2 regions of the Kosakonia sp. N21 genome follow, and region 2 is predicted to be linked to the other one. Evidence: predicted binding sites of a transcription regulator. Region 2 holds the regulator's gene; the other holds the start of a gene.

What was found. Region 2 encodes CRP, which controls carbon source genes, mostly activating them, when cyclic AMP is high. Its sites were predicted from a motif close to ATGTGANNNNNNTCACAT; they were not measured.
Positions count from the first base shown of each region.
Region 1: the regulator CRP is predicted to act here: its motif matches at 4,638-4,655, upstream of msrB (peptide-methionine (R)-S-oxide reductase MsrB).

Region 1 covers NZ_JBOBHR010000005.1:339,731-355,920, reverse strand. Annotated here, with positions in the region: gene yeaG (protein kinase YeaG) at 1-305, opposite strand, end outside; gene ACQ3G7_RS14855 (MipA/OmpV family protein) at 737-1,483, shown strand; gene ACQ3G7_RS14850 (aldo/keto reductase) at 1,575-2,432, shown strand; gene ACQ3G7_RS14845 (D-hexose-6-phosphate mutarotase) at 2,476-3,360, opposite strand; gene gapA (glyceraldehyde-3-phosphate dehydrogenase) at 3,436-4,431, opposite strand; gene msrB (peptide-methionine (R)-S-oxide reductase MsrB) at 4,774-5,187, shown strand; gene ACQ3G7_RS14830 (YeaC family protein) at 5,227-5,502, shown strand; gene ACQ3G7_RS14825 (SLC13 family permease) at 5,550-6,851, opposite strand; gene otnC (3-oxo-tetronate 4-phosphate decarboxylase) at 6,945-7,583, opposite strand; gene otnK (3-oxo-tetronate kinase) at 7,580-8,836, opposite strand; gene ACQ3G7_RS14810 (isocitrate/isopropylmalate dehydrogenase family protein) at 9,156-10,226, shown strand; gene ACQ3G7_RS14805 (aspartate/glutamate racemase family protein) at 10,274-10,927, shown strand; gene ACQ3G7_RS14800 (amidohydrolase family protein) at 10,967-11,842, shown strand; gene ACQ3G7_RS14795 (MFS transporter) at 11,864-13,246, shown strand; gene ACQ3G7_RS14790 (ABC transporter substrate-binding protein) at 13,230-13,913, shown strand; gene ACQ3G7_RS14785 (aconitate hydratase) at 14,034-16,190, shown strand, end outside.
Region 2 covers NZ_JBOBHR010000008.1:221,621-237,810, reverse strand. Annotated here, with positions in the region: gene ACQ3G7_RS19430 (AEC family transporter) at 1-184, opposite strand, end outside; gene mdcE (biotin-independent malonate decarboxylase subunit gamma) at 308-1,108, opposite strand; gene ACQ3G7_RS19420 (biotin-independent malonate decarboxylase subunit beta) at 1,105-1,941, opposite strand; gene mdcC (malonate decarboxylase acyl carrier protein) at 1,934-2,233, opposite strand; gene ACQ3G7_RS19410 (triphosphoribosyl-dephospho-CoA synthase) at 2,243-3,100, opposite strand; gene mdcA (malonate decarboxylase subunit alpha) at 3,100-4,755, opposite strand; gene ACQ3G7_RS19400 (nicotinate phosphoribosyltransferase) at 4,958-6,448, opposite strand; gene prs (ribose-phosphate diphosphokinase) at 6,462-7,322, opposite strand; gene ACQ3G7_RS19390 (NUDIX hydrolase) at 7,519-8,241, shown strand; gene ACQ3G7_RS19385 (5-bromo-4-chloroindolyl phosphate hydrolysis family protein) at 8,279-9,259, opposite strand; gene ACQ3G7_RS19380 (toxic anion resistance protein) at 9,273-10,397, opposite strand; gene ACQ3G7_RS19375 (hydrolase) at 10,576-11,595, shown strand; gene ACQ3G7_RS19370 (YheU family protein) at 11,592-11,810, shown strand; gene ACQ3G7_RS19365 (phosphoribulokinase) at 11,866-12,735, shown strand; gene ACQ3G7_RS19360 (OsmC family protein) at 12,785-13,189, opposite strand; gene crp (cAMP-activated global transcriptional regulator CRP) at 13,527-14,159, shown strand; gene ACQ3G7_RS19350 (YccS/YhfK family putative transporter) at 14,208-16,190, shown strand, end outside.

The DNA of each region.
Region 1 (16,190 bases), on a different contig from region 2:
TTCTCTTCCAGTCCCTGTGCAGCATGCTTGAGGTAAGAAACGATCTGTTCAATGGCTTCTTCCATTCCATAGAACTCTTCAAACGCCGGGTAGCGTCCAATGACCCGGTTCGAAAAGAGACGGGAAAGCCGTGGCTCCTGGGCAGTGTCAACCATCACTGGCTCACCAATGGCCATCAATAGCCTCTCTGCCGCGTTAGCATAGGCACTGCGATCTTGCTTACATATTGCAAGAAACTCCTGCAGTGTGAACTCTTCGTCCTTGGCAGCTTCATAGCGCTGGCGATAGTGATCGAATATATTCATGGCATGCCGTCCTTTCGTTTTTTTAGCACAGGTTAAGAGCCGTTCATATGAGTAGTAGAGGCTCCCGGAAGCGTTAACTGAACGACGCTGAATGTCATACAGCAACCCTTATGCCAGGTTGCCAGTCATTAACCAGGTGCGTGTCAGGTAAAACGTCTTCTTAAATTAAGCGTAGATGGCTTTGCAAAACTTGCATGCCGTCAAAAAACAATTTCAATGACATATCAATAACTCATCCAAAAAAAACTGCTTTTGAGATAAGCGTCAAGTGGCGGCGTCTTATGCCGGTCATATAATTGCAAGCTGCCTGTCATTTAATGACCGCAGAGTAATGGGTTTAGTTTTGTAATGATTAGGTAAAAAAATTTGGGGTCGATGTGCAGCGCGGTTAAACTTCTCGCGCAATTATTTGACTACGGAAAGGAAGGACTGTGACCAAAATCAAACTCCTGGCACTGGGTGTGCTGACTGCAAGCACCGCATTTGCGGCTAACTCAGAAAATACCTTTTCTCTTGGCGCGGGGGTCGGTGTTGTTGAATCCCCGTATAAACAGTACGACAGAGAGGTTCTCCCGGTCCCCGTTATCACCTATGAGAGTGATAATTTCTGGTTCCGTGGTTTGGGCGGGGGTTATTACCTGTGGAATGACGACGCCGACAAACTCTCCATCACCGCGTTTTACTCCCCGTGGCGCTTCAAGCCGAAAGACAGCGATAACAATCAATTGCGCCAGCTGGACAGCCGTAAAGCCACGGTCATGGCGGGGCTCTCTTATATCCACAATACGCCATACGGCTTCCTGCGCACGACGCTTGCCGGCGATACACTGGATAACAGCAACGGTATCATTTGGGATGCGGCATGGCTCTATCGCTACACCAATGGCGACCTGACGTTAACGCCGGGTATTGGCGTGGAGTGGGCGAGCGACAAACAGAATGAATATTACTACGGCGTTTCCCGCGCCGAAGCGCGCCGTAGCGGTCTGAACAGCTACGATCCGGACAATGGCTGGAGCCCTTATCTGGAGCTGAGCGTGAGCTACCGGCTCTCTGATAGCTGGAGCGTGTACGGTACCGGGCGCTACACGCATCTGTCTGATGAAATCAAAGACAGCCCGATGGTGGATAAGTCCTGGGCGGGGCTGTTATCCACAGGGGTGACCTACCGTTTCTGATTGTGCACTTTAACAGTGCAATCTGTGCATCAAAACAGGGCCTGTGGCCCTGTTTTGCTTTACGCTGGTGCGTTTATCGCAGGAGGATGGTATGGCAGAGAAAAACGTCACGTTTACAGGTCAGGTTACTCTTCCCGCCGTGGGCCAGGGAACCTGGTATATGGGCGAAAATGCGCGGCTGCGCAAGTCCGAGGCGGATGCACTGCGTGCGGGCGTCGAACGGGGACTGACGCTTATTGATACGGCGGAAATGTATGCTGACGGCGGGGCGGAAGAGGTGGTTGGCGACGCATTACAGGGCGGCCTGCGCGACAAGGTCTTTCTGGTTTCCAAAGTCTACCCGTGGAATGCCGGTGGCAAGAAAGCCATTGCCGCATGCGAAGCCAGCTTGCGCCGTCTGAAGACCGATTATCTCGATCTCTATCTGCTGCACTGGCGCGGTAACTATTCACTGGCTGAAACCGTCGACGTGATGGAAACGCTGATGCAGCAGGGGAAAATTCGCCGCTGGGGCGTCTCCAATCTTGACTATGGCGATATGCAGGAGCTTTCCCGCGTGACCGGAGGGAGCGCGTGCGCCACCGATCAGGTGCTATATCATTTGGGATCGCGCGGTATTGAATACGATCTGCTGCCGTGGTGCCAGCAACAAGGGATGCCGGTAATGGCATATTGCCCGCTGGCGCAGGCGGGACGTCTGCGGGACGGCCTGCTGGAAAACCGCGTGGTGCAGGATATTGCCCGGGCGCATGGCGCAAGTGCGGCGCAAATTTTGCTGGCGTGGGTTATCAGTCATCAGGGCGTGATCGCCATTCCGAAAGCGGCAAGCGTTGCGCACGTGGAAGAAAATGCGGCGGCGCTGGGCATTACGTTGAGTCCGGATGATCTGTCCCGACTGGATAACGCCTTCCCGGCGCCAAACCGTAAAACGCCGCTGGATGTGGTGTAACGCGTTTTTTACCCTCTCCGCCGGGAGAGGGTAAGCGCAGTGATTAACGTTTAACCACGCGAATGGTCTGTGCCAGGCGGGACGGTTTCTCTTCGGTGGTTTTCTGCGGTACGGTCGCATTGACCGATTCCACGCACACGAAGGTCTTGTAGCCGTCATCCGGCATGTCAGTCATGCTGGCGGAAAGCGCCGGACCCGGGTTCCATGCCACCACGTTGGCATTGTGGCTGTGGATCACTTCAATCTTGCGATTCAGCGCATCGTCATGAATCACGCTGCAGGCCTCTGCGTTCAGATAGACGCGATCGGTACGGTCCGGGAACGTCTGTACACCGTCGGCCAGCACATCTTCTTTTGCGTCATTCACTTTATCAATCAAGCGATCGCCCAGCCCGCTGACTTTCACCGCCGCGATATCGCCAACGTTGAAATAGGTATGCAGGGCCGACGTGGTTTCAAATTCACCGTGGGCTTCCAGCTCCATTTCACAGGTTGCGCCCAGCTTATAACGGGCATACAGCGTGAAGTCATGCGGCCAGAATTTGCGAGAGGCATCGCTGCTTTGCAGTTCAAATGTCAGCACCACGCCAGCAGCGTCTTCGTTATGGGCCTTCAGCACCCATGGCAGATTACGCGCAAAACCGTGTGCAGGCAGTCCTTGCTCTTTTGCCGGGCCAAACCATGGCCAGCATACCGGCACGCCGCCACGCAGCGCGACGCCTTTTTTAAACGGGGTATTGCCGCTCAGCCACAACACTTCTTCTTCACCTTGCGGTTTCCAGGAGAGCAGATGCGCGCCCTGCAGGGCGAAGGAGCCTTTTACCTGCGGATGGTCGACGACGATCACATCCAGGTCGTCCATTTTGCGGCGGGAAAGAACGGGGGTAATTTGTTCGACTACCGGAAGTGCAAAAATTTTATTAATCATTAACGCAATCCTCTGTCTTCAAAACAAAAAAAGAGCGACCGAAGTCGCTCTTTCAGATCATGTTCTCATCTCAACTTATTTGGAGATGTGAGCGATCAGGTCCAGAACTTTGTTGGAGTAGCCAGTTTCGTTGTCGTACCAGGAAACCAGTTTCACGAAGTTGTCGTTCAGTGCGATACCCGCTTTAGCATCGAACACGGAAGTGCAGATTTCGCCGTTGAAATCGGTAGAAACAACGTCGTCTTCGGTGTAACCCAGAACGCCTTTCATCGCGCCTTCAGAAGCGGCTTTGATGGCTTTCTTGATTTCTTCGTAGGACGCTGCTTTTTCCAGACGAACGGTCAGGTCAACAACGGATACGTTCGGAGTCGGAACGCGGAACGCCATACCAGTCAGTTTGCCGTTCAGTTCCGGCAGTACTTTACCTACTGCTTTAGCAGCACCGGTAGAGGACGGGATGATGTTCTGTGCTGCGCCGCGGCCGCCGCGCCAGTCTTTGTGAGACGGGCCGTCAACGGTTTTCTGGGTTGCAGTGGTCGCGTGAACAGTGGTCATCAGACCTTCGATGATACCGAAGTTGTCGTTGATAACTTTTGCCAGCGGAGCCAGGCAGTTGGTGGTGCAGGATGCGTTGGAAACGATGTCCTGGCCAGCGTAAGTTTCGAAGTTAGCACCGCGTACGAACATCGGAGTGTTGTCTTTGGACGGGCCAGTCAGAACAACTTTTTTCGCGCCAGCGGTGATGTGTTTACGTGCAGTTTCGTCGGTCAGGAAGATACCGGTCGCTTCAGCAACAACGTCAACACCGATTTCGTTCCATTTCAGGTTAGCCGGGTCTTTCTCAGCAGTAACACGGATGGTTTTGCCGTTAACAACCAGGTGGCCGTCTTTCACTTCTACGGTACCGTTGAAACGGCCGTGAGTGGAGTCATATTTCAGCATGTACGCCATGTATTCAGCGTCCAACAGATCGTTGATACCAACGATTTCGATGTCAGAACGTTCCTGAGCAGCACGGAAAACAATGCGACCGATACGGCCAAAACCGTTGATACCTACTTTGATAGTCATATATTCCACCAGCTATTTGTTAGTGAATAAAAGGTTGGCTGTAAAATTACAAAAACCTTACGCAGCGTCAAGCGGAATCGTGTCAATCATTGCGACAAATCAATCCTCCGCATAACCTTTGTTCGACTGACTCGCCTCACTCTTCCTTTGAGCATGTCCACACATGGGGACGCCGCCCGGAATTTTAAAGGTCAGACAGGATAAAAATGTGAAGCTACTCACAATTCCCCGGCTGCTTTAACGCAACTGCTAAGTTTAGAACAAAAGTTAACACCTGAGTGTTAATGTTTTGTTAGAATTGGGCTGAAAAGTTGTCGAGTTTTTAGCGTGAGATGTGAGCAAATGGCGAATAATTCTTCTGAAAACGACCTGAAAAAAGATCTGACGGAAATGCAGTTTTATGTGACGCAAAATCACGGCACTGAGCCGCCGTTTACCGGGCGTCTGCTGCATAACAAACGCGACGGCGTGTATCACTGTCTGGTGTGCGATGCCGCGCTGTTTCATTCTCAGACCAAATACGATTCCGGCTGCGGTTGGCCGAGCTTTTTCGAACCGGTGAGCGAAGAGGCCATCCGCTATATCAACGATTATTCTCACGGTATGCAGCGGGTGGAAATTCGCTGCGGGAAATGTGACGCGCATCTCGGGCATGTGTTCCCGGACGGCCCACAACCTACCGGTGAGCGTTATTGCGTCAACTCCGCGTCGTTGAGCTTCACCGATGAGGAAAATGGAGACCAGACACGCGGTTGAAAAATCGATTCAGCGATTATTCCATTGGAGTTAAACAGGATGAGTGTTGATCAAATCGTTAACAGTATGACACCGGAGATCTATCAGCGTCTGGTGACCGCCGTAGAATTAGGCAAATGGCCGGATGGCGTCGCGTTGACGCCGGAGCAAAAAGAGAACAGCTTGCAACTGGTGATGCTGTGGCAGGCGCGAAATAACACCGATGCGCAGCACATGACTATCGATACTAACGGGCAGATGGTGATGAAGAGCAAGCAGCAACTGAAAGAAGATTTTGGCATTGCGCCAAAACCGATAGCGACGTTTAAGTCATAACCGCACTGTGCCCCGCCAGGAAAGGTCAGGCGGGGCAAAACCAACGCTTAAACAGGAATGATCCCCGTGGCGATCGCCGCGATAAGCGCCAGTACGCTTAATGTCCACACTTTGAAGATAGAATGTCTGATGTGCTCATCTACCCGCAGAGACAACAGATTGAGCCCCAGATGTGTGGCGGGTATGACCGGGCTCAGCAGCAACCCAATCTGTTCGGTAATCAGCATGGCGATGGTGACATGCATCGGTGAAACATGAAATGTCTCCCCCAGCCCAACAGCAAGCGGCAGTAGCGCAAAATAAAAGGCATCTGAGCCGATTAATATTACGATTGGCACGCTAAACGCCGCCAGCATCAGGTAGAGATACGGCCCCAGGCTGGCGGGTAATACCGCAGCCATCGACGTGACCAGCGTGGTAATAATGCCGGTATTTTGTAAGATCCCCACAAACACGCCAATGGTCAGGAAGATAACAATAATCGGGAAAACAGTGAGGGCGTAATCTTTAATTTTTTGCTGTGCATCTTTGGGGTTCGGGAAATTAATCACCGTCGCAATCGAAAAGGCAATCATAAACAGATAATTTCCCGCTACCCACCCACCGACAAGTATTACGATAGTGGCGATCACCAGTGAGAAATTAAAGCGCAGTAACCACTTATTCTGTATTTTCTTACTAAGCAGAAAATCATTGCGCAACGCAAGGAAGGCCGCATGATCGATGCCCGCGTTATTTTTGACCTCCACTTTTGCCATATACCAACATAAAACCACCCCCAGCAAGAATAACACCCCCTGTAATGGCAGCAGATTGTAATACACATCCAGTATATTCAGATGGGTCACGGCGATTGCGCGATTTAACGAACCGCCCCATGGCGTAATGCCGGTCACGCCGACGCCAACGGTAATGAGCAGCAGCAGCGTTTTTTTACTGATGTTCATCTTTTCATAGATCGGCAGCAGCGCAGGCACCGTTACTAACAGGGTCGCATAAGCGTTGCCATCAAGGCTACAAATAGAGGAAATAATCAGCGTTGCGAGCAATACTGAAAAAACGGATTCAGAGACAAAGCGCAGAATGAATCGCACAATAACATCAAATACCCCGGCTTCTTTCATCAGGGTAAAGAACATGGCGCTGAAAGCAACCAGCGTTGCAGTGCCAACCACCGACTTCAGGCCGCTGGCAACGTATTCACTTAGCGCCTTAAAACCGAACCCGCATACGACTGCCGCAAGGGTCGGCAGAATAATAAAAAGGACGGCCGGAGGAAATGTGTTCTTTAATAAACACCAGGTCAAAACGCCGAACATCACAATGCCGACGATAAGCATAAGAGACATATTATTGTCCTGTCTGTTTTTAGAATTGTAGAGTACGGGTCTGCGCGGCTTAGCACGCAGACTTTCTGGTTTATTTTTTTTAAAAGTGGGCGATTATTTCATCGCAAATGTTGCATTAAGTTCGGCAACGTTATCATCGCTAAGCGTACGCATGCCGTGTGGTTTCAGTATAAAATAGAGTTTTGCTGTTTCCTCCAGTTCCTCAGCATTAAAACAGGCTTCACGAATATCTTTCCCGGAAATAATAGGCCCGTGATTCGCCAGTAACATGGCGTTATGTTCGCCAGCTAATCTTTCTACCTCGTCGGCAATTTTGGGCGAACCCGGGCGAATATAAGGGATCACCGGTAATTTCCCCACGCGCATAACATAATACGGCGTAATAGGCGGTAGCGCGTTTTCATCATTCAGATCGCTCAGGCAGGACAATGCGGTGAGCCAGGGCGAGTGCAGATGCACAATACCCCCGCAAGTGGGGCGCTGGCGGTACATCGCCAGATGCATTAACATCTCTTTTGACGCTTTCTGCCCGGAAATGAGTTCCCCGGTCATCGTGACCTTGCTCAACTGGTCTGCATCCAGGTCGCCAAAACTTGAATTGGTCGGCGTTGCCAATATGTTCCCATCGGGCAGTTTCAGGCTGATATTGCCCGCACCACCGCTGCTATACCCACGCGCATACAGGGAGCGCGCGTAACGGACTAAATCATTACGTAATTGATACTCACTCATTGAAAACTCTCCTGAGCTTTTAAGAAAAAATCAGGTGTGCCGAAATTACCGGATTTAAGAATGATCCAGAGATCGCCATCCCGGCTTTTTGTCCACGGCACTCCTGGCGCAACCGCATGACCAATCACCATTCCGGTAAGGTGAAGCCCCTGCGTCACCGCACCGGACGTTTCGCCGCCGGCGACGATAAATTTGCTGAATCCCTCCTGGTGCAGTCTGTCCGCCAGCTGCGAAAAGAAACCTTCAATTTTTTCGCTGACCTGCGCGGCACCATAGTGTTTCTGAATCACCTCAATCAGCTGTGGTGGTTGCGTGGCGTAGATCAACGGCGCATAACCCTTGTCGGCATGTCGGATAGCCCACCCGGCGACCAACTGCAGATAGCCTTCGTCTTTAACGATCTTTTCAATGTCCAGCGCCAGCGCATCTGCGTGCTGCGAGTAGAAATTGACCTGTTGATTGGTCATGGAGGAACAACTGCCAGACAGAATGACTGCCTTGCCTGTTTTCGGTACCGGTAACGCATTCTGCTTAACCGGATGATCGCTCACATCCAGTCGGGCGATGGCGTTGCCTAACCCGGCAGCGCCGGTGACCAGCCGGAAATGACGGGTTTTTTGCGCGACGACCAACAAATCCTGATTATCCAGAACATCGAAAACCACGTACTTATTTTTGTTGAACGCCAGTTGCTCCAGTTGATGGGCAATATTTTCAGGTGCGTTTTTGACGGTATCCAGATGAACAATGCCGCACAGCCCGGCGGATTGCTCTTCCATTAGCGTCTTAATGGAGGATTTCACCATCGGCGTCACCGGATGGTGCTCCATGCCGCTCTGGTTCAGTAGCTGGCCTTTAACAAACAAGTGACCATGCACAATCGTGCGCCCGTTATCCGGTACGGCCGGGCACAGGACGGTCATTGAGGCATTGACGAGTTTCATCAGCGCATCCGTAACCGGTCCGATGTTGCCGTTTACGGTCGAATCAAAGGTCGAACAGTATTTGAAAAACAGCCGTTGACAGCCTGTTTCCAGTAACCATTTTCCCGCCCCGACGGCCTGTTCGATCGCCTGTTCTGGCGCAATAGAACGGCTTTTTAAGGCGATAACAATCGCGTCGGCCTCTTCAGGCTGAACGGTTCCCGCCGGCACGCCATTAAACAGAATGACCTGCCAACCCGCTTCCGCCATAAAACTGGCGATGTCTGTTGCTCCTGTAAAGTCATCTGCGATGACGCCCAGCTTTATCATGTCATTTTTCCGGTGATGAAATTTACCTCAATACTGCTTTTATTGAATAATAAGTGCAATATATTCATAAGTTGAAATGTGTTTTAGATCACAAAAAGTCTTGCGATTGAAGGACTGTATTTAACTTTTATCTAACTTTTCCGCGTCTTACCGCAATGTCATATCTGTTAATACACAAATGGAAGGGCGGTGTGGCGGAGGGGGGAAATCCAGGGGCGACAGGTTGATGTGTTAAAAATGTGATCTTCATCAATTTGCTGTTAATGCATTTATTGATATAAAAATGCAATCAATAGTTAACCAGCAGACTGGAGTTTGTATGCGTATTTTGGTTTTACCTTGTGATGGGATCGGTCCGGAAATTACCTCTTCCGCAGTAACGGTGCTGAAGGCGCTGGATGCTGCACGCGGCCTTGGGTTTACCTTTGATTATGATGACGTGGGCTTCAGGAGCCTGGAAAAGTTCGGCACCACACTACGCGATGAGACGCTTGAAAAAGCGAAAACCTACGATGGGATCATTCTGGGCACGCAGTCGCATGCCGATTATCCCGCGCCGGAAAAAGGGGGACGTAACGTTTCCGCCGGGTTCCGCATCGGGCTTGATCTTTACGCCAACGTTCGCCCGGCCCGCACGCGCGCTTTCCTGCCTTCCAACATGAAAGAAGGAAAGTCGATGGATTTGGTGATCATGCGTGAGGCGACCGAGGGCTTTTACCCGGACCGCAATATGACGCGCGGTTGGGGGGAGGTGATGCCAAGCCCGGACATGGCGCTCTCCACGCGTAAAATCACGCGCCACTGTTCTGAGCGTATTGCCCGCAAGGCATTTGAGCTGGCGATGCAGCGCCGTAAAAAAGTGACAGCGATCCACAAAGCGAACAGCTTCCATATGACCGACGGACTGTTCCTTGAGTGCGTGCGCAACGTTGCCAAAGCGTTCCCGGAAGTGGAGTTGGACGATCTGCTGGTGGATGCATCCACCGCGCATCTGGTGCGTAATCCTGAACGTTTTGACGTGCTGGTCGCCACCAACTTTTATGGCGACATCATCAGCGACCTTGCCAGCGAACTCTCCGGCAGCCTGGGACTGGCGGGTTCGATCATGGCCAGCGATACCCACTGTTGCGCGCAGGCTCAGCACGGTTCGGCACCGGACATTCAGAATCTCGACAAGGCCAACCCGGTTTCCATGATCCTGTCGGTGGCGATGATGCTGCAATGGTATGCGGAAAAACACCATCAACCTCAGTTCCTGAAAGCCGCAGAAGAGATCAGCCGTGCGGTGGATGACGTGCTCGAAAATCCGGAAAACCGTACCCCTGACCTGGGCGGCAAGTGCGGCACAAAAGCCTTCTCTGAGAAAGTGGCGGCGGCAATCCGCGCCTGATGTTCATGGCGCCATCCGTGGATGGCGCCTTTTTTAAGGATATCCTGATGCAGCAGCGTATTGTGCTGGTCCATGCAACTCCCCTGGCAATGGGGCCGATTGCCGATGCTTTTGCCCACCAATGGCCGGAGGCATCGGTCAGCAATTTGCTGGATGACGCCCTGTCTGTCGATCGCCGCCGTGTCGAAAAACTGGATGCGCGGTTATACCAGCGTATTGACGATTTAGTGGAATACAGTCAGTCGATGGGCGCATGCGCCATTCTGTTTACCTGCTCTGCATTTGGCGAAGCGATCGACGCCAGCGCCGCAGGGCAGTCCATTCCGGTTCTCAAGCCAAACGACGCCATGTTTGAGCAAGCGCTGAAGACGGGAAACCGTATTGTCATGCTGGCGACGTTTGGCCCCGCCGTGGCGGGCATGGAAGCCGAGTTTGCCGGGATGGCCGCGCGCATCAATCCGCACGCGACGCTGCGCAGTATTGTGCTTGCCGGGGCGCGTGAGGCCCTGGAAAAAAATAACCCGGATTTACACAACCGTCTGCTGGCAGAGAAAGCCGCAACAATCAGCGATGCGGATGTGATTTTACTGGCGCACTTTTCCATGGCCATTGCGCTTGAGCAGGTTCAGTCTGCGGTTTCCTGCCCGGTATTAAGCAGCCCGCAAGCCGCGGTCAACAAACTTAAGTCGTTGCTGAAATAATAAAAACGATCGCGCGACATTATTTTTACAGGGCACATTGTGAACAGCGTAAATAAACAACCGGAGGTGAAATATACCGTTATTTCACATCCTGTTGGCATCGTATTGCCTGAAAAAAGCTGCGACTGCCATCACCATATTTTTGACCATCGCTTTCCATGGGCGCCGGGCGATACGCGTAATCTACCCGAGGCGACCGTGACGGATTATCAGTGTTTCAGGCAACGACTCGGGTTGCAACGCAGCGTTATCGTTCAGCCCTCGTCCTATGGCGATGATAACCGGTGTTTACTGGAGGCCTTACGCGTTCTCGGCGGGACTGCGCGTGGTGAAGCGGTGATTACAACTGCGACGAGCGATAGCGAACTGGACACGCTTGATGCCGCCGGTGTGACGGGGATTCGTTTTAATTTCGGTGCAAAAGCGGTCACGACGCCTGAAATGATGCTTCCGCTGGCGCATCGGGTTGCAGAACGGGGATGGCATATTCAGTTGCATGCGCCAGCGGATGTCTTGCTGGCGTTAAAGCCGCTGATTGAGAAAATCCCTAACAGAATCGTGATTGATCACTACTTTCGCTTACCGCAACCCAACCCGTTAACGCATCCGGCATGGCGTTTTGCATGGGAATTAATCAATAAGGGCAACTGTTGGGTGAAGCTCTCCGCGCTTTACCATCAGTCCAATGTCGCGGATGTCGGCGATATGTCAGCGGTCATGCAGGCTTTTTTATCCGAAGCCACAGAACGCGTGCTGTATGGCAGTGACTGGCCGCACCCGAATCTCACTTCAGCAAACAAAGCCATGCCGGATGATGCGCTTATTCTGACAAGAATTAATGAATGGGCGGCTAATGCGTATTGTCGGCACCGGTTATTCGTTGCCAATGCTGAAGAATTCTATCGGTTTAATTAGCTTTGCATAAGGCCAATATAAATGAAAAGAGCAAACTCTGAGACCTCACAAAATAAACCGTCGCACTATCGGTACGTTATTTTACTGATGGTGTTTTTTAGTATCGCGCTGAACCATGGCGACCGTGCAACGTTTTCTATTGCCGGTACGGACATGGTGAAATCTGCAGGGCTGGATATTATTGCCCTGGGTTATCTTATTTCAACATTTACCTGGGCCTACGTGCTGGGGCAATATCCGGGCGGGTGGTTGCTGGATCGGTTTGGTTCTAAAAAGGTCCTGGTGACCGGGGTCTTTACCTGGTCAGCATTTGTGTTTCTTGTCGGCTTTAGTTCCTCGTTTGAAAACGTCTGGGTGACGCGCATTTTGATGTTTGGCTTCATTTTTATGATGGGCTTAATTGAAGCGCCCACCTTGCCGGCCAACTCCCGTTTTCTTGCCGCCTGGTTCCCGGCCAAAGAGCGCGGCAAAGCATCGGGGTTCACCACGGCGGCGCAATACTTTGCGTTGGTGGTGTTCTTACCCACAATGGGGTGGTTCTCTTATCACTATGGCTGGGAGTCGGTGTTCTGGTTTATGGGCGGATTGGGCATCATCGTCTCGCTGGTCATGAATAAAGCGCTGGCGGATACCCCTAAAGTCCACCCGTTGGTGAACAGCGCAGAGCTTGAATATATTCAGAGCGGCGGTGGCCTGACGAATATGAAAGTCACGCAGAAAAATGACAAATCCGCGAAAGGGTATACCCGCAAACTGCTCACCAACCGACTGGCGTTGGGGGTGTATATGGGGCAATTTTTCTTCACCGTGTTGTCGTACTTTTTCCTGACCTGGTTCCCGGTTTATCTCGTTCACGATCGCGGTATGACAATCCTGAAAGCCGGTTTTGTCGCCTCTTTACCCGCGCTGTGCGGATGCGCTGGCGCGTTACTGGGCGGGGTGCTGTCTGATTATATGCTCAAGTCCGGGTTCAGCTTATCCGCTGCACGCAAAACCCCGATTGTCATTGGCATGTTGCTGGCCGTCAGCATGGTGATTTGCAACTACGTGGATTCGGCCTGGATAGTGGTCGCCATTATGTCGCTGGCGTTTTTTGGCAAAGGTTTTGGCGCGATGGGCTGGTGTGTGGTCTCCGACTTCTCGCCTAAAGAAGCCGTGGGGTTAAGTGGCGGGCTGTTTAATATGATTGGCAATATTTCCGGCATTTTTACGCCTATCATCATCGCTTACATCATCAAAGACACCGGTTCGTTTAACGGGGCGCTCATTTTCGTTGGCATCTGCGCATTCCTTAACTTGTGTTGCTATCTTTTTGTAGCCGGGAAAATTCAGCGTCTGCACTTTCCCGGCGAGCAAACCGAAAACGCGGCAATAACAGGAGAACCTGATGCCAGCAGAAGCTGATTTACCCGTACGTTTCGCCATTAACCTCGGCAATGCGGTACTGGCTACCACAACAGAGCAGGGTGAACCGGGGGGCATTACCGTTGAACTCGCCAAAAAAATAGCCGCCCGCCTGCACCGCGTGCCCCAGTGGGTAACCTATCCGGCGGCGGGCAAGGTGGTGGAGGATGCTGCCAGTGACCGTTGGGATATCGCTTTTTTGGCTATCGATCCCAAACGTGCGGAGCAACTGTATTTCACTACGCCGTACATCACTATTCAGGGAACGCTGTTGGTGAAGGAGGGGAATTCGCTGCACAGTGTCGCCGGGATGGATCAGCCGGGCGTGGTGATCAACGTCGGCAAAAACGCCGCTTACGATCTCTGGCTTTCGCGTAATTTGCAACACGCGACCCTCAACCGGCTACCGTCATCGCAGGAGGCGATCGACCACTTTCTGCAAGGCGAAGGCGATATGGCGGCAGGAATACGCCAACCGCTGGAAAAAGCAGCCAGGGAAACCGCCGGCTACCGGGTATTAGCGGATAACTTTACCGAAATACAGCAGGCGATTTGCGTGGCGAAACAGCACATTGCGTCATTTCCATTCCTTGGCGCGTGGCTGGCGGAGTGGCGACAAGACGGTTCGCTACAGCACATCATTGCTGAGCATATTGCCTTACGTTAACCGGCTGGCAGCGTTCGTGAACGACGAACGCTGCCTTGTCGAATGCGTAATTTTCATTCCGCTGTCTTTATGACAGGTTATGTCTTACGACGAAATAGCGAAAGACGTAAGGCGCGCATAATGAAAACATCCGTCCCTCTGGTTCCCTTCAGCTTTAATGCTTCCGATTTCCATATTGTCGCACTTGACCGGTTATTACCGCTTTCTGTGCTACAGAGATTGCCGTGGTCAATCAGGCTGTTATTGGAGAACGTTGCCCGGCGCGCGCCAGATACCCTGCCAGCTTTTTTGCGCTATGTGTCCGGCGCGCAACCCCCCGGCGAAGTACTGTTCTATCCGGACAGGCTGATGTTCCACGACACCACCTGTTTGCCCGCGTTGGCTGACTTCGCCGCGATGCGCGATCTCACCGCTGAACTGGACGGCGATGCCCGTAAAATCAACCCACGCATTCCTGCGGTGCTGACCATCGATCATTCGGTGATTGTGGAGCGTTACGCCAGCCCGGATGCGGTGGAGGAAAATCTGCGCGTCGACTTTCATCGCAACCAGGAGCGTTACCGTTTTATTCGCTGGGCTGAGCAATCGCTCGATAACTTCCGCGTTATTCCACCCGGCACTGGCATCATTCATCTTATGAATCTGGAAAATATTGCTGAGGTGGTGAGTACCGACCGGCGAGGGGACGTTCCGCTGCTCCACCCGGACTGCATGATTGCGACCGATAGCCATACGCCGATGATCAATGCATTAGGCATTCTGGGCTGGGGTGTTGGCGGGCTTGAAGGACAGGCCGCGCTGGTCGGTGAACCGGTGACGCTGCGATTCCCGGACGTAGTCGGCATCCGCTTAACCGGCAAATTGTCTGCCGGCGTGACGGACAGCGACCTTGCGTTACATATCACCCGCTTGTTGCGACAGCACGGTGTGGTCGGCAAATTTGTGGAATTCACCGGTCCGGCGTTGTCGCAGATGTCGGTGGAGTCGCGCGCAACCATTGCGAATATGGCGCCGGAATATGGTGCCACCGTGGTGCTGTTCCCTTTTGACCGACGCAGCGACGAATATCTGCGTCTCACCGGGCGCAGTGAAGCGCATTGCGATCTCAGCAGGGCTTATCTGGCGCGTCAGCACCTGTTCTACGATGCGGATGCACCGCAACCGGACTATCACGCCGTTATTGAGATCGCGCTGACGGACATCTCGCCTGCGATGGCCGGTCCGGTTAACCCGCACCAGCAGGTCGCTCTGCACCGGGTCGCGCACAGCTTCTGCGAGACGCTGTCGCCGGGCGAGGGCCAGCGACGGTGGAAACATGCACGCTATGCAGAACCCGTGGTGAATGGCGCTATCGCGATTGCTGCTATCACCAGTTGCACGACCACGGCGAACCCCCGGCTTATCGTGCAGGCGGCGCTATTCGCCCGCAATGTGGCAAAAGCAGGCCTGATGCCGAAACCGTGGGTCAAAACATCGTTCTCGCCCGGTTCCCGCGTCGTCACGGATTACCTCGAACAGGCCGGATTATTGCAGGCGTTGGGCGACGTGGGCTTTCATGTGACCGGCTATGGGTGCATGACGTGCATTGGCAGCTCCGGGGCGCTGCAACCCGCGATAGAAGAGCTGGTTCAGGAAGGGCTTCAGGCGGTGTGCGTGCTTTCTGGCAACCGGAATTTCCCCCGGCGTGTTAACCCGTCAATAGGACACGGTTACCTTACCTCGCCCGCGCTGGTCATTGCCTGGTCGCTGCTCGGTAATATCCAGTATGACATTGCCCGCGCACCGCTGGGCGCAGACCGGCAAGGGCGAACTCTCTACCTGTCCGATCTGATGCCCACCGATGACGACGTGCAAGCGCTGGTCACGCAATTCGTCACGCGCGAGCACTATCAGCGGCGGCGCGCGCGCGTCTGGCAGGGTACACCGCACTGGCAGAATATTGTCGCGCAGGGCAGTACGTTTTTCCCGTGGGACGCGTCCTCAACTTATCTTCGCCGCCCTGGCTATCTGGCGGGGAAAGCGCGGGATCCGGCGACGCCGCTCACGTTAAACGGGGCGCGCGCTTTTCTCTGGCTTGGCGATGATGTGACGACCGATCATATTTCTCCGGCCGGGGCCATTTCCGCCCACAGTGCTGCGGGTCAATGGTTGCTTGAGCAGGGCGAGTCGATTGCGGATCTTAACCTCTACTCTACGCGGCGCAGCAATCATGAAGTGATGATCCGTGGGGCTTTTACCCATAAAGCGATCATAAATCGTTTGTTGCCGCCAGCGTAT
Region 2 (16,190 bases):
TAATCCCGGTCCACGGTGTCTGTACGGTGGCGCTAAACAGCGCAGCCGGCAGGGCGAAGTCCATTACAAAGATATTGAGCAGGGAAACGTTTTTGTTGTCGACCATTTTGGCCTTTCCCGCCCAGAAACCCAGCAGCATGATGACAAAGATCGGTGCGAGGGCATGAACAATTACATAAGTCATAGAAAATCACCTGTAAGCCTTTAAAAGGAAAAGAAATAGCACTAGCGCGATGGTTATTATTTTCAGTAGCGCATGAGCGCGGGTTCGCGCCCATGCGTTGCTATCTGGCAGGTTTCTTTTTACTTACCAGCTCGCTTTCATGCGTTCGCGCACAAGAGCGGAGCTACGGCGGTTGTCAGCACCCAGACGGTTTTTTAACGAGGTGTCCTGACGAGCGTCTTTAATGGCCTGTTGCAGCGTGGTGGTCACCTGCGCCAGATCGCTTGCGGAAGGCGCATCCGGATTGCTGATATTCAGCAGATCCGCCAGCAGCCCCAGCGTTGCGTAGTTACTGATGTCATACGCCATCGGTGGGATAGTGGCGGCCAGTTTTTCCAGTGCCTCAACGGTACGCAGCGTAATGCGCGCCGCCGACTCTTTGCCCATCGCGTGGATCAGTACACCGGCGTCGTTGAACGCAATCAGGCGGTTAGCCTGGTAGCCGTGCGCCAGAAATGCACCGGACATCGCTTTACCGACGATCAAGCCGATCACCGGGTGACCCGCCAGACGCGCATTGGCGTAAGCCGCGGCTGCACCGGCTAACGCCTGGTGAATACCAAACGCTTCTTCGCGACGGCCATAGGCCTGGCTCGGCACATCAATCACCGCGATGATCGGACGTTTCACGCTGCTGTTGGCATCGGCTGCCACGGTTTCGCTGACAGCTTTTGCCAACGTCCAGCCTTCCAGCAGACCGACTTCCCCTTTTGCCGCCCGTGGGTAATGGTTGTTGGCATCCGGCACCACGGCGATAAAACGCACCGCTTCGCCGTTAACGTCGCCATCTGCGGCCTGCACTGACGGGCACAGCCCGCTCAGGCGTTGGGCGTTAGGCGCCAGTTTTTCCAGCCATAATGCGCCGCGGCTCATTGTCGTACTCATGCTTTACCCTCCCCGGCAAACAACGCGCTGATCTGCTCTGCATCCGCTTGTTTGCGGGTGTCGAACTGGCTCAGACGTTGCAGATAGTCATCGTATTTATCGGTGCGATGTTGCGCCGGCACGCCTTTGGCGATCGCCGCATTCATTGCCGTTTTCACCGCATTAATGCCGTCGCCGACCAGCGCATCCACCAGCCCACTGTGATAGCGCACTTCGCCGCCGGTCATGCTCCAGATAAACGGACGGTCGCGGGAGTCATACTCTTCGATCCCGGCTTCCTGCTCGATAACCTGCGGGCCGTTCAGACCCAGGCGCGCTTCACGGGTCACAATCAGGTAGCTGCACAGCGCCGCCGCGATGGACATCCCACCAAAGCAGCCAACAGTCCCGGCAACAATGCCGACCACCGGGGTGTAACGGCGCAGATCGACAATCGCGGCATGGATATCGGCAATCGCCGCCAGGCCGAGGTTGGCTTCCTGCAAACGCACGCCGCCGGTTTCCAGGCACAACACCGCCTGCGTCGGGATGCCGTTGCGGTTATCTTCCGCCGCCAGTTCCAGCGCCGCCGCCATTTTCGCGCCGGAGACTTCGCCCATACTGCCGCCCTGGAAAGCGCCTTCGATGGCGACCACCACCGCAGGCTGACCATTGATGGTGCCTTTAGCGACCACCATGCCGTCATCCGCCTGCGGCACGATGCCCTGCGGCCCTAACCACGGCGAGATAATGCCGTCGAACGGATCCAGCAATTCGCGGTAGCTGCCTTCATCCAGCAGTGCATGTGCGCGCTGACGCGCTTTGAGTTCGATAAAACTGCGATCGTCACGCATAGCTCACCTCTTCGAAAACCTGTTCGATACGGATACGCGCCACACCGGGCGTCGCGCCGAAATCGTGAATCACCAGCTTGCCGGCAGGCAGCGTGCTGACCAGACCGAGGCGGTTGAACAGGGCTTCCCAGCGTCCACGGCTGTTATCCACGGAGGTGGTGATATCAATTGTCAGTGTTTGCCCCTGGTCGGCGGTGAATAACACCTCCATATCCCCGGAGCCCACAACGCCTGCCAGCGCTTTACCGCGTAAGGCGCGGCCCGCAGGCACGGTTATCGTAATGTGTTCCATAACTTCCTCTTAATTCGCTAAATAAGGCGTGGTAATGCGATCGAGAAACAGCGTGGCGGCGAGTAAATCTGCCGCACCGCCCGGCGACGCGTTTAACGCCAGCATTTGCCTGTCCAGTTCGGCCAGCCGCTGCTGCCCGTCAGGATGCGCAACCCCACCCGCACGCAGTACCGCACGCGCACCGTGGCGCATCGCCTCCAGGCCTTCGAGACCCGCGCGCGATAACACACAGGTGTCGCTGAGTGAGGTCATGATGGCCATCAGCGCATCCAGCCTTGCGTGGGTTTCGCTGCTGCCGCGCTGGCGGCTGAGGTGGAGCTGCGGCAGCGCCAGCCTCATGATGTGCGGAAACGCCTGCTGTGCTTCTTCACGCGCGCCGGGAACCCGGTAGCGGTGCGTGGCGCGAAGCCCTTTACTAAAGACCTTCGGCGCAGCGTCATCGGGCAGTGTCGCCAGTTGGGCAGCAATGTTGGCAATCGCCCGCGCCGACCCTTCGCCGCCGCACATCGCCACCGCGCTGACCAACAAGCCCAGCGCCCAAATCGCACCGCGATGGGTATTCACGCCGTCGGTGGCGGCCATCATCTGCTGCTCGCCTTCCCGACCGAGTCGCCCTATGGTTTGTCTGAGCGCAACGTTTGCCGGTTGCAACCAGCTTTGTTGCGCCAGCGCCTGAAACGTAGGGGTCAGGCTGTGCGCGGAACGCTCCATCAGTTCGAGCGTTAAATCGTGGTGCGCGCCGTTCCCCCGACTGTCCACCAGACCGGGTTTCGGGCTTAAACGTGCTTCGTCAATCAGACATTGTGTGGCGGTGTGCGCCAGACGAAAGGCACCGCCCTCAGCCGCAATCTGTGGCAGAAGTTTCATTACCAGCTCCGGAATTTCGCAGGTGGGTTGTAAAGACCGCCGGACCATTCCACCAGGTCAGCCACGCTGCTGGCAGCCAGCAACGAGCGGGTCGCATCAGTGCGGCGAATGCCCATATCTTCCGGGTACACCACTTTGCCGCTCTGGCGCAACGCAGCGACGCGTTTGGCATCCACACCCAGACCGATGTCGGTAATACCGGCAACCGCAGCGACCATCGCGCGGCGCTCTTCCATACTGTCGGCACGGTAGAGGTAAGCAATCCCCTCTTCGGTCAGCACATGGGTAACGTCATCGCCATAAATCATTACCGGTGCCAGCGGCATACCGGAGGATTTCGCCACGTCCACGGCATCGAGTTTCTCGACAAAGGACGGTTTCGCGCCTGCCTGGAAGGTTTCCACCATCTGCACCACCAGTTTTTTACCGCGCTGCATCGGGTCAGGTTCGGTAATCATGTTCAGCCATGCCGGGGTAGCGTGGCGACGACCATGCGGGTCATGCCCCATGTTCGGCGCGCCGCCAAAACCGGACAGGCGACCACGCGTGACGGTGGAGGAGTTTGCCAGGCCATCGATCTGTAAGGTGGAACCGATAAACATATCCACCGCGTACTGGCCTGCTAACTGGCAGAACGCACGGTTGGAACGCATGGAGCCGTCAGCACCGGTGAAGAACACGTCCGGACGGGCACGGATGTACTCTTCCATCCCCAGCTCACCACCAAAGCAGTGCACGCTTTCCACCCAGCCGCTTTCAATTGCCGGGATCAGCGTCGGATGCGGGTTCAGCGTCCAGTGTTTACAGATTTTGCCTTTCAGGCCGAGCTGTTCGCCGTAGGTCGGCAGCAGCAGTTCGATAGCCGCAGTGTTAAAACCGATACCGTGGTTCAGCGACTGCACCTGATGCTCCGCGTAGATGCCTTTAATCGCCATCATCGCCATCAGGATGTGTTCTTGTTTAATCAGACGCGGGTCACGGGTGAACAGCGGTTCGATAAAGAACGGTTTGTCAGCAACAACCACGTAGTCAATCCACGAGCCGGGGATATCCACACGCGGCAGATCGCACTCGTCGTCCACCAGTTCGTTCACTTGCGCAATGACAATACCGTCGCGGAAGGCCGCTGCTTCAACCAGCGCCGGGGTATCTTCCGTACTCGGGCCGGTGTACAGGTTGCCTTTGCGGTCCGCTTTGTAACCGGCAATCAGCGCCACGTTCGGGCACAGGTCAACATACAGACGGGAGTAAAGTTCGATGTAAGTGTGGATCGCGCCGATTTCCAGCAGGCCGTCTTCCAGCAGTTGCGAAATGCGCAAGCTTTGGGTGCCAGAGAAGGAAAAATCGAGTTTGCGTGCGATGCCTTTCTCAAAGATATCAAGATGTTCGCTGCGACCGACGCTTGGCATAATCATATGCAGGTCGTGCACTTTTTGCGGGTTGACTTCAGCCAGCGAGCGGGAAAGGAAATCCGCCTGCTTCTGGTTGTTCCCTTCGAGTACCACACGGTCGCCCGGTGCGATCAGTTTTTCCAGCATGGCGACAAGGTCGCCGGTCGGCAGTACCTTGCCCTGCACAGGAACGGACGCCAGGCGGCGCTGTTTCTCGCTGCGCCGCGTGTTCCATACCCGTGCTGGCGTTTGCCCAGATAACATTATTAACCTCCTGATTCAGCTCATCATTTTGATTTGCTTAACACTGAACTCAGTGTGCGCTCTGGTGATAAAGGCATCAATTAAGGAGGTCGTTAAATCATTAGCCTGAGAGTAATAATCAAAGAAACAATCTGTGATGTGGATCAGTTTCAGCGGCGGGAAAAAGATCTATGGCGGCACAGAATGCGCCGCCATGAAGAGATTAGCGCTGGCTGGCCAGACGCTGGCGGATCTGTTCGAAATGTTCAGACAGGTAGAGCTTGCCATCCAGGAAGCGGGTTTTCAGTTCACCGCCTTGCTCCTGCTCCCAGCTCTGCTCGTCATGCAGTTGCAGTTCGCCCTGCGCGTCACGCTCTACCCGCAATAACCCACGTGCCGAACGTTTCAGGCCGTTATCGGTTTTCGGCTCTTTAAAAATCATCCGCCCTTCGCCGTTTACCGCTCCCCAGGTGGCTTTCATGGCAAAACCGAAGGTATCGCGGGTGTTGTACTGATAAGTAAAAGAACCTACGCCGAACACCACATTCGAACTGGCAAACCCTTTAGCCTCCAGACGACGCAGGATCTCATTGGCGCGCGCCAGGGTAATGGAGTCGCCGTAAATCAGACCAACGTGCGGATCCAGCACTTTGTAGCCTTTGTCGTTGATCGTGCCGCCAAAAATGTCCCACAGCACTTCGACAGAGCCTTTCTCTTCCGGGCTGCGTTCGGGACGGGTGTCGTCATCCGCGCCAGTACCGCAGAGGATCTCCACCGGGTCGCCGCTGTCCGGACGGAACACTACACGACCTTCGCGACCAAGAATGATCTGTTTCAGCTCGCGGGTATATTCCGTCAGAACGCGCCAGTAGTCCCAGGTATCAGAGACAATCGACACAAATCCCTGCGGGTAGATGTCGGCAATCAGGCGACGGAACGTTTCAATTTCATGGTCATGTTCCCCCATACACATCACGCTGTGCTCGGTGGCCGGAATGCTGGCGCCAATGAAGTATGCTTCACCGCCAGTGTAGTGATCGCGGGCATACAGCAGCGACGGGATGCTGTCGGTCCCTTTAAAACTCAGCAGGTGACCTGCCCCGGCCTGCGCAGTGTCGTGCAGGCCCGCCATACCGCGGAATGAGAAGTCATGACACTGGAAATCCAGGTGTGATAAATCCGTACAGGTTTTTGCCGCCCACTGTTCACAAATCTTACGGTAGTGGTGCGCAATGGTGGCATTGGTGGAGGCTTTCCACAGTTCGGCGGAGAGCACCGTTTCCAGGTAGTTCACCAGCCAGAAAAACTCATCGCGGGTGTTAGTGATGGTGAGAACCGGCACTTTCATCGGGACTTTGCTGCCTTCATCCAGCGACTTAATGTGCAATGGCAGATAACCCAAACGATGCAGCGCGCGAATGTGATCCACCGCCACGGCATCCCTGCCGAGATAGCTGTCCATCACCTGTTTGTATTCGTTCACCACGTCCTCTTCCGGGCGGGCAAAAAAGCCGTCGTTAAACAGATCGACCATAAACCATTGCAGGAACCCCTGCAGGCCAAAGAACACCAGTTTGCCGTCTGCCACCGGCGACTGGAAAAAGCGGTCGCTGCGCGGGGTAAAGTTGGAGTACACCTGCGTTGTCCCCTGCGGATACTGCACGCGGTGCGACACTTTGTAACCGTCGATAGCCAGGATTGGATTGATATTCATGGTGTTATCTCCCTTAAGCGCGAAAAATGGTGTCAATGTCGATCAGTTCAACCCGCGGCTCAGCAAGCTCAGGCGAGGCGTAGGACGTGGTGGTGTAAATGGCGTCGATACCGTTGTTGAGCAGGTTCTCCACACCTTTGGAGAAGACGCCGTGCGTAACATACAGACTGACGCTGCGGGCACCCGCATCGCGCAGTACCTGAGCCGAGCCAATAAACGTGCCGCCTGCATCGCAGAGGTCATCAACAATCAGCAGGTCTTTTCCTGCCACATCGCCAGAGACCAGCGCAAACCCGGTCAGATTACCGGTCGCCACATCGCGCGCCTTCGTCAGAATGGCGTACGTCTGCGCGCCGCTGGCTTTCGCCACGTTGTGGATTTTCTTCAGGGCGCCCGCATCCGGCGCCACCAGCATCAGTTCGCCCTGACGGATGGCGCGGCGCAGCGTTTCGCTCTGTAACAGGCAGGTTTCCTGAGCAATAGCGACACAGTGATGAATGGCTGCGGCGGCGGCATCGCTGTGCGGATCGAGGATAAACACTTTGTCGAAATTCAGCGTGTTCAGCTGGTTAGCGAAGACTTTCAGCGCAAAGCTGTCGCCTGCCACCATATGCCGGTCCTGACGCGCCCATGGCAGCCAGGCCAGTTCCAGATGGCTGATGTTGATATCTGCAACATGGCGTACCGCCTCGACCAACTGCGCCAGCAGCATAAAATCGTTCATATCCCGCATGGCGGCCATACGGATACGCATAACGCGGGCGAAGGATGGCAGCGTACCGGTGACTTTCAGCCATACTGCACCATCCGGAAAAACGCCGTGCGTAACATCAACCTGCTGATTATCCATAAACAACGCAATTCTGCTCGCCATCATTCACCTCACATTTATTTAATTATGTCCCTTGGACACTTTTAATATTGTCTATAAGACACTATTGATGCAAGCGTTTTTTGTATGCACCACGCAGAAAGAAGATAACAGGCTGAAAAATAACAGATTAAAAGTTAACTTGCCGCACTTCGGCAGGCTGATAAACTTGGGACGTGTGAAATTAAGCGAGTAAACGATGATCAGCGAAGCAGAGTATCTGGACTCTTATGATGCCAGCCGTTTTCCTTCACCTTTGGTGACGGTCGACAGTGTGTTGTTTACCCTGCATCAGCAGGTGCTTTGCGTGTTGTTGGTTGAGCGCGCCAGCCAGCCGCAACAAGGCCGCTGGGGGTTACCTGGTGGTTTTATTGATATGGCGAAGGACGATTCCACCCGCGCCACGGCGCTGCGTAAACTGACCGAGAAAACCGGCGTCTCTCCCTCCTGGCTTGAACAACTGGATACCTTCTCCGGCCCGCAGCGCGACCCGCGCGGCTGGAGCCTGACCGTTGCCTGGTTTGCCCTGATCTCGTGGGTTTCTTGCGCACCGCACATTGCCAGCGTCAGCAATGCCAAATGGGTGCCGGTCAGCGAACTTGACCAGTATGAGCTGGCTTTCGATCATCGGGATATCATTCAGGCGGCTCAGCACCGGCTACGGCAGAAAACCATGTACTCGCTGCTGCCGGTTTACTGTCTGCCGGAAACATTCACGCAGACGCAACTCCAGGAGGCGACCGAGATTATTCTTGGCCAGCCCATCCAGCGTAAGAGTCTGATCCGCCGTTTTGAAGCGTCCGGCATGTTTGAAGAGACCGGGGAAAGCGTGGCGACCGGGGCGCGAAAAGCGCGGCTGTGGCGGCGCAAACCGGATGTGGATATCCACCTGTTTTCGCGCAATTTACTGGCGGATGGCTAATGTCTGCACCCGCAATCGCGCAGGTGCAGATACCCGATCACTTCACATAGCCGTCTGTTTTAAGAAGTTTGTCCAGCGTTTTGAGTTCAGAATTGAGATCATCAGCGTCGTTTTCCAGCAGCGCCTGGTGTTGCTGATGAAACGCGCTTCTTAAGCGTCGCATCATCTCCAGTTGCTCTTCTACCGACTTTTGCCGCTGTTGGTCGTCGAGCAATTGTTCCGAAAGGGTCTGCCCCTGGGTGACAATCATTTCAACACCGGGCAGATACCGGTCTAAAAAACGCCGCCCCGGCACTTCATCCCTTTTGTCTGTTTCCATGCATTGCAGGATCTGGCGCGCTGACGCAGTAATCTGCGCCAGTTCAGCCAGTAGCGGAGCGGGCAGCCCTCTCTTTTTTTCCAGGCTCGCGATGCGCTGCGCCAGCAACTGATCCGCTTCGGCGGCTGTTTGTTGCGCTTTTTCGGCTTCCGCAAGAATCGCCAGTTGGACTTCACGTTTCCGCGCGGCAATCTTCAGTGACCACGCATACAGGAGATAGCCGACAAAGAGCAACGCGAAGAATGCAAGGTAGACGGGATGCGCACTGTATTCATAGACCTGCCGGTACATCGATATAGACATAATCATTAAAAATACATACAGCACATGGATGTTGCTAAGCCGTCCCCAGCCCCGATAGAGATGCACGAGCATCGCCATCATTCCCGCCCAAAATGGCAGCGCGATGGCATCTCCCACAAAAAGCCAGAAAAGGCCGGCCAACGCCCCCACAACCAGCGCAATGCGATCAAAGAACAGCGTGCGACCCAGCAGAATAAAACAAAACCAGTTCACCACCGCGAAGCAGGCTGCGAGTCCCCCCACATCTTTCCCCAATTCGGTATCCACCTGCGTGGCGAAACGGGCTGAGTAGGCGGAATATAACAAGCCCGCGACAAACATCAGTATCCGGGCGGTGATACGGTTCAAACGGTTGCTGTAATAGGCATCCAGCGAGTGTGTAATTTTCTCGAGCATGGTCTCTTCCTGCTTACTGCTGACCCGCCGTTCCGCTGGCGATGGAGGCCAGACGGGTGCGCAGCTCGTTTTCCATTGTGAGGAGCTCTTTTTCTACTTCAGCCCGGCGTTGACGCGCGTCAGTCGCAATTTTCACCGACTCTTCAATGGTGCTCAGCAACCGCGACTGCACATCGCGCAGGGTGTCGATATCCACCACTGACCGCTCCACCTCACGCGCCGTTTCCAGCGTGCCGGTTTGCAGCATTTCCGCATTGCGGCGCAGTAAATCATTGGTGGTATCCGCCACCTCTTTTTGCAGTTTCGCCGCCTGACGCTGGGTTTGCAGCGACATGGCCAGCGCTATCTGGCTTTTCCATACCGGAATGGTGGAAAGAATGCTGCTCTGGATCTTTTCCGCCAGTGACTGGCTGTTGCTCTGCATCAGGCGAATTTGCGGGGCGGACTGCATCGCAATCGTGCGCGATACCATCAAATCATGCAGGCGACGCTCAAAGCGCTGAATGCCTTCCAGCAGATCGCGCACGCGCTGCGCATTCATCGGGTCCGATGCAGCCTGCGCCTGCAACGCGGGCAGTTCGTTCTGTTTTACCTGCTCCAGCTTTTGCTTACCGGCAATAATGTGCAGCGTAATTTGCTGAAAAACCTCGCGGTTACGCTCAAAGAGGGTCTCAAGCACCGAAATATTACGCAGCAGATCAACCATCGCGTCATTCAGCTTTGCGGTAATGCTTTCCACCTGCTGAGACAGCGTCTGGTACTCCAGCAGCGTGCGCTCAATGCGGTTAAACAGCGATCCCAGCAGCGGCAGCGAGGCGAGAAAGCCCGGTTTTTGCTCAAAGGCGCTGATATCCACCCCTTTGATTTTTTGCAGTAGCTCGGTCAGTTGCGTACCGATAATGCCCGCATCTTTTGCCCGCACTTCCTGCATCAGGGAGTCGGAGAACTGCGAGATGCTGTTCATGGTTTTTGCGCCGAAGCCCAACGAAAACGCCGGGTCGTTAATATTGATCTCTTCGACAATATGCTGGATTTGCGCGTGATCCGCCGGGGTTAAATGTTCACTGCCGGGCAGGTCATTCATCGACTGGTTTACTTGCTGCGGTGCTGCGAGGTCAAGCGAGGTATTTTCCGTCATCCAATACGTCCTCAATGGGTAAATGGCAGACAGCAGTAATCTTATGTAATCGCTGGTTTTCTTGAGTCTTTATAAGGCTGTCTGTAAAGGCTAATACGTTACAACAGCAGCAAAGTATTAAACAGCCCAATTGTTAGCAAGTATAATAACCGTCTATTAACTTAAATTTTTTATTAAGATGGCAGATATTACACCGGCAAATTTCCTTGAAAATCAGGGAGACGCGCACAACTTTCATCCGATGCCGGGTGCGCGCAATCCGCATCTACAAACGATGCTGCCACGTCTTTTACGTCGTCGCCTGCAGTTTGAGCCGTGGTGGCAGCGCCTTGAACTGCCGGATGGCGATTTTGTTGATCTCGCCTGGAGTGAAGAACCGTATCAGGCGCGGCATAAACCGCGTTTGGTGGTGTTTCATGGTCTTGAAGGCAGCCTGCACAGCCCTTACGCCCACGGTCTGGTTCATGCCGCCAGGCAGCGCGGCTGGCTGGGCGTGGTGATGCATTTCCGTGGCTGTAGCGGCATCCCTAATCGTCTCAACCGCATCTATCACTCGGGTGAAACCGAAGATGGCACCTGGTTTTTGCACTGGCTGCGCCAGACGTTCGGCGCAGCGCCGACGGCGGCAGTCGGTTACTCTCTGGGCGGCAACATGCTCGGCTGCCTGCTGGCGAAAGCCGATGACAACCTGCCGGTCGATGCGGCGGTGATTGTGTCAGCGCCGCTGGTGCTGGAAGCGTGCAGCTACCACATGGATAAAGGGTTCTCCCGCGTTTATCAGCGCTACCTGCTGAACTTGCTGAAAGCCAACGCTGCGCGGAAATTACGCGCTTACCCAGGCTCGCTACCGTTAACGCTGTCGGCACTGCGCAAAGTGCGTCGCATCCGCGAGTTTGACGATCTGATCACCGCGAAAATCCACGGCTTTGCCGACGCGCTGGACTACTATCGCCGCTGTAGCGCAATGCCGGTATTGCCGGATATTCGCAAACCGACGCTGATCATTCACGCCAAAGACGATCCGTTTATGGATCATAACGTGATCCCGGATGCCGGGCATTTGCCAGCGAACATTGAGTATCAATTGACCGAACACGGGGGTCATGTCGGTTTTGTCGGCGGAACGTTACGCCACCCGGAAATGTGGCTTGAAACGCGCATTCCGGACTGGCTGTCCGCATATCTGGAGTCCAAATGATCATTCCCTGGCAAGATATCGCAACCGAAACGCTGGATAATCTCATTGAGAGCTTTGTCTTGCGTGAAGGCACCGATTATGGTGAACATGAACGTTCGCTTGAACAAAAGGTCGCCGACGTTAAACGGCAACTGCAACGCGGTGAAGCCGTGCTGGTGTGGTCTGAACTGCACGAGACGGTAAATATTATGCCGCGCGGGCAGTTCCGGGACTAACAGGGTGCAAGGCGGCTGGCTATACTGAAAACAATCGTTGATTCAGGGAGTTGCTATGTCCGCCAAACACCCGGTTATTGCCGTCACCGGTTCCAGCGGTGCGGGAACCACCACCACCAGCCTCGCCTTCCGTAAAATCTTCGCCCAGCTTGGTATGCAGGCCGCCGAGGTGGAAGGCGACAGTTTTCATCGCTATACCCGTCCGGAAATGGATATGGCGATCCGTAAAGCCCGCGATCTTGGGCGGCATATCAGCTACTTTGGCCCGGAAGCGAATGATTTTGGGCTGCTGGAGCAAACCTTTCGCGAATATGGTCAGACCGGCAAAGGTCAGGCGCGAAAATATCTCCATACCTACGATGAAGCCGTGCCGTGGAATCAGGTGCCGGGTACGTTTACCCCCTGGCAACCGTTGCCTGAACCCACAGATGTACTGTTTTACGAAGGGCTGCACGGCGGTGTTGTGACGCCGCAGCATGATGTGTCGCGCTATGTGGATTTGCTGGTCGGTGTGGTGCCGATTGTTAACCTGGAGTGGATCCAAAAGCTGGTGCGCGATACCAGCGAACGCGGGCATTCCCGTGAAGCGGTAATGGATTCCGTCGTGCGCTCAATGGAAGACTATATCAACTTCATCACCCCGCAATTTTCCCGCACCCATATTAACTTCCAGCGCGTCCCGACCGTCGATACCTCAAACCCGTTTGCGGCAAAAGGCATTCCCTCGCTGGATGAGAGTTTTGTGGTGATCCATTTCCGTAATCTGGAAGGGATTGATTACCCGTGGCTACTGGCCATGTTGCAGGGTTCGTTTATTTCCCATATGGACACGCTGGTAGTGCCGGGCGGTAAGATGGGGCTGGCGATGGAGCTGATTATGACGCCGCTGGTGCAACGGCTGATGGAAGGGAAAAAGATCAAATAGCGGTCGGCGTATAATGCCCGGTACGCCTGACGCTACCGGGCATCGTCCATCAGGCTTCGATGACTTCGTAGGAATGGGTGATGTTCACCGCTTTTTCCAGCATCAATGCCACAGAGCAGTACTTCTCCGCCGACAGATCCACAGCACGAGACACCGCCGCGTCTTTCAGATCGCTACCGGTGACGATAAAGTGCAGGTTGATATGCGTAAACAGACGCGGCGCTTCTTCACGACGTTCCGACGTCAGTTTCACTTCGCAGTTCGTCACGTTATGACGCCCTTTTTGCAGGATTGAAACCACGTCGATCGCGCTGCATCCGCCTGCAGCCATCAGCACCATTTCCATCGGGCTTGGCGCTTTGTCGCCTGAGTTGCCGTCCATCAGGATTTGGTGGCCCGATGCGGACTCACCGAGGAACGTTAACCCTTCCACCCATTTCACACGAGCCTGCATTTTAATTTACTCCGGAGTTGCAATTTTCTTTACAGATTACGCGTACATAACAAAAGTCGCAACGGAAGGCGACCTGCGTCATGCTGAAGCGAGACACCAGGAGACATGCGGTAAAAGCTATGCTAAAACAATCTGGATGCTACAGAGATACATTGACATTACGCATGTACGCAAAGGACATCATACATTAGAGACCGCAGATGACGCTGACGGTCCACTTCCAGGGATTTTGGAAGCGAAGACACGAAGTCGAATGATAGCGTGTATAGATTGCAACCCCAGAAGCAGGGTGCACATCCTGTGTCTGGAGACAGCTTATAACAGAGGATAATCGCGCATGGTGCTTGGCAAACCGCAAACAGACCCGACTCTCGAATGGTTCTTGTCTCATTGCCACATTCATAAGTACCCGTCGAAGAGCACGCTGATTCACCAGGGTGAAAAAGCAGAAACGCTGTATTACATCGTTAAAGGCTCAGTGGCAGTGCTGATCAAGGATGAGGAAGGGAAAGAGATGATCCTCTCCTACCTGAATCAGGGAGATTTTATCGGTGAACTGGGGCTGTTCGAAGAAGGTCAGGAGCGCAGTGCATGGGTACGCGCTAAGACCGCATGTGAAGTGGCCGAAATCTCCTACAAAAAATTCCGTCAGTTGATCCAGGTTAACCCGGACATTCTGATGCGTCTCTCCTCGCAAATGGCGCGCCGCCTGCAGGTAACGTCGGAGAAAGTTGGTAACCTCGCATTCCTGGACGTAACAGGCCGTATCGCACAAACGCTGTTGAACCTGGCGAAACAGCCGGATGCCATGACCCACCCGGACGGCATGCAAATTAAAATTACCCGTCAGGAAATTGGTCAGATCGTCGGTTGTTCCCGTGAAACAGTGGGCCGTATTCTGAAAATGCTGGAAGATCAGAACCTGATCTCCGCCCACGGTAAAACCATCGTGGTTTACGGAACACGTTAATCCGCAAAACGGCGCGTTGGTCATCCGGCGCGCCGTTTTTGTTTCCCCATGTGGCGCAGGCTGATTTATCACCCCGAAATCAACTATGCACTGCGACAAACGCTGGTGTTATGTTTGCCCGTGGCCATCGGGTTAATCGTCGGCCATCTCCAACAAGGCCTGCTGTTTTCTCTGGTTCCTGCCTGTTGCAACATTGCCGGTCTTGATACCCCGCATAAGCGCTTCTTTAAACGTTTGATTATTGGCGGCTCGTTGTTCGCCGGATGCAGTCTTGCCGTGCAGCTTCTGCTGGCCGAAGCGCTGCCTCTGCCGCTGATTTTTACCGTCCTCACCTTACTGCTCGGCGTGACTGCCGAGATCAGTGCACTGCACGGGCGCTTGCTGCCTGCGTCGTTGATAGCCGCGATCTTCACGCTGAGCCTTGCGGGCAGTATGCCAGTGTGGGAGCCGCTGCTGATTTATGCGCTGGGTACGCTCTGGTACGGCGCGTTTAACTGGTTCTGGTTCTGGATGTGGCGGGAACAACCGCTGCGCGAATCGCTCAGCCTGCTCTACCGGCAACTGGCTGATTATTGCGAAGCCAAATACAGCCTGCTGACGCAGCATGCCGATCCGGAAAAAGCCTTGCCACCGCTGCTTGCGCGCCAACAAAAAGCGGTGGATATGATCAGTACCTGCTATCAGCAACTGCATATGCTGGCGGCCAATCAACACAATGACTACAAACGCCTGCTGCGCGTCTTCCAGGTTGCGCTGGATTTACAGGAACATATTTCTGTCAGCCTGCACCAGCCGGAAGAGGTGCAAAAACTGGTGGAACAGACCCATGCTGAACAGGTGATCCGCTGGAATGCGCAAACCGTCGCCGCCCGCCTGCGCGTCCTGGCGGATGACATCCTCTATCACCGCTATCCGACACGTTTCACAATGGACAAGCAAATTGGCGCGCTGGAAAAAATCGCCCGCCAGCACCCGGAAAACCCGGTCGGACAGTTTTGCGCCTGGCACTTTAGCCGTATCGCCCGCGTGCTGCGAACCCAGCGTCCACTCTATCTGCGCGATTTGATGGCCGAAAAACAGCGCCGTCTGCCGCTTATTCCGGCGCTCAGAAGCTATTTATCATTGAAATCCGCGGCGTTGCGTAATGCCGCGCGTATCAGCGTGATGCTCAGTATCGCCAGCCTGATGGGCAGTGCGCTGCATTTGCCGAAGCCGTACTGGATCATGATGACCATCATGTTTGTGACGCAAAACGGCTATGGCGCAACACGGGTGCGTATTGTGCACCGGGCGGCCGGCACGCTCGCCGGGCTGATGATTGCCGGGATTGCCCTGCACTTTCACGTACCGCTTGGTTTTACGCTGGCGGCAATGCTGCTGATCACCCTGATAAGCTATCTGATTATCCGTAAGAACTACGGCTGGGCGATGGTCGGCTTTACCATTACCGCCGTGTATACCCTGCAACTGCTGACGCTCAACGGCGAGGAGTTTATCGTCGCCAGACTGATCGATACCCTGCTCGGCTGCCTGATTGCCTTCGGCGGCATGGTCTGGCTATGGCCGCAATGGCAAAGCGGCCTGTTGCGGCAGAACGCCCACGACGCGCTGGAAACCGATCAGGAGGCTATTCGCCTGATCCTCAGCGATAGTCCGCAGCCTACCCCGCTGGCCTGGCAACGGATGCGCGTCAACCAGGCGCACAATGCGCTGTTCAACTCACTGAATCAGGCCATGCTGGAGCCGGGGTTCAATACCCGCTATCTGGAGGACATGAAGCTTTGGGTGACGCACAGCCAGTTTATCGTTGAGCATATCAACGCCATGACCACCCTCGCGCGCGAACACACCATGCTGACGCCGGATCTGGCGCAACGCTATCTGCAATCCTGTGAAATTGCACTGCAACGCTGCCAGCAGCGACTGGAGTATGACGGGCCGGGCGAGTCGGGGGATGTGAATATTCTGGAGGCGCCGGAGACATTGACCCACGGGCCGATGAGCACTCTGGAGCAACATCTACAGCGGGTG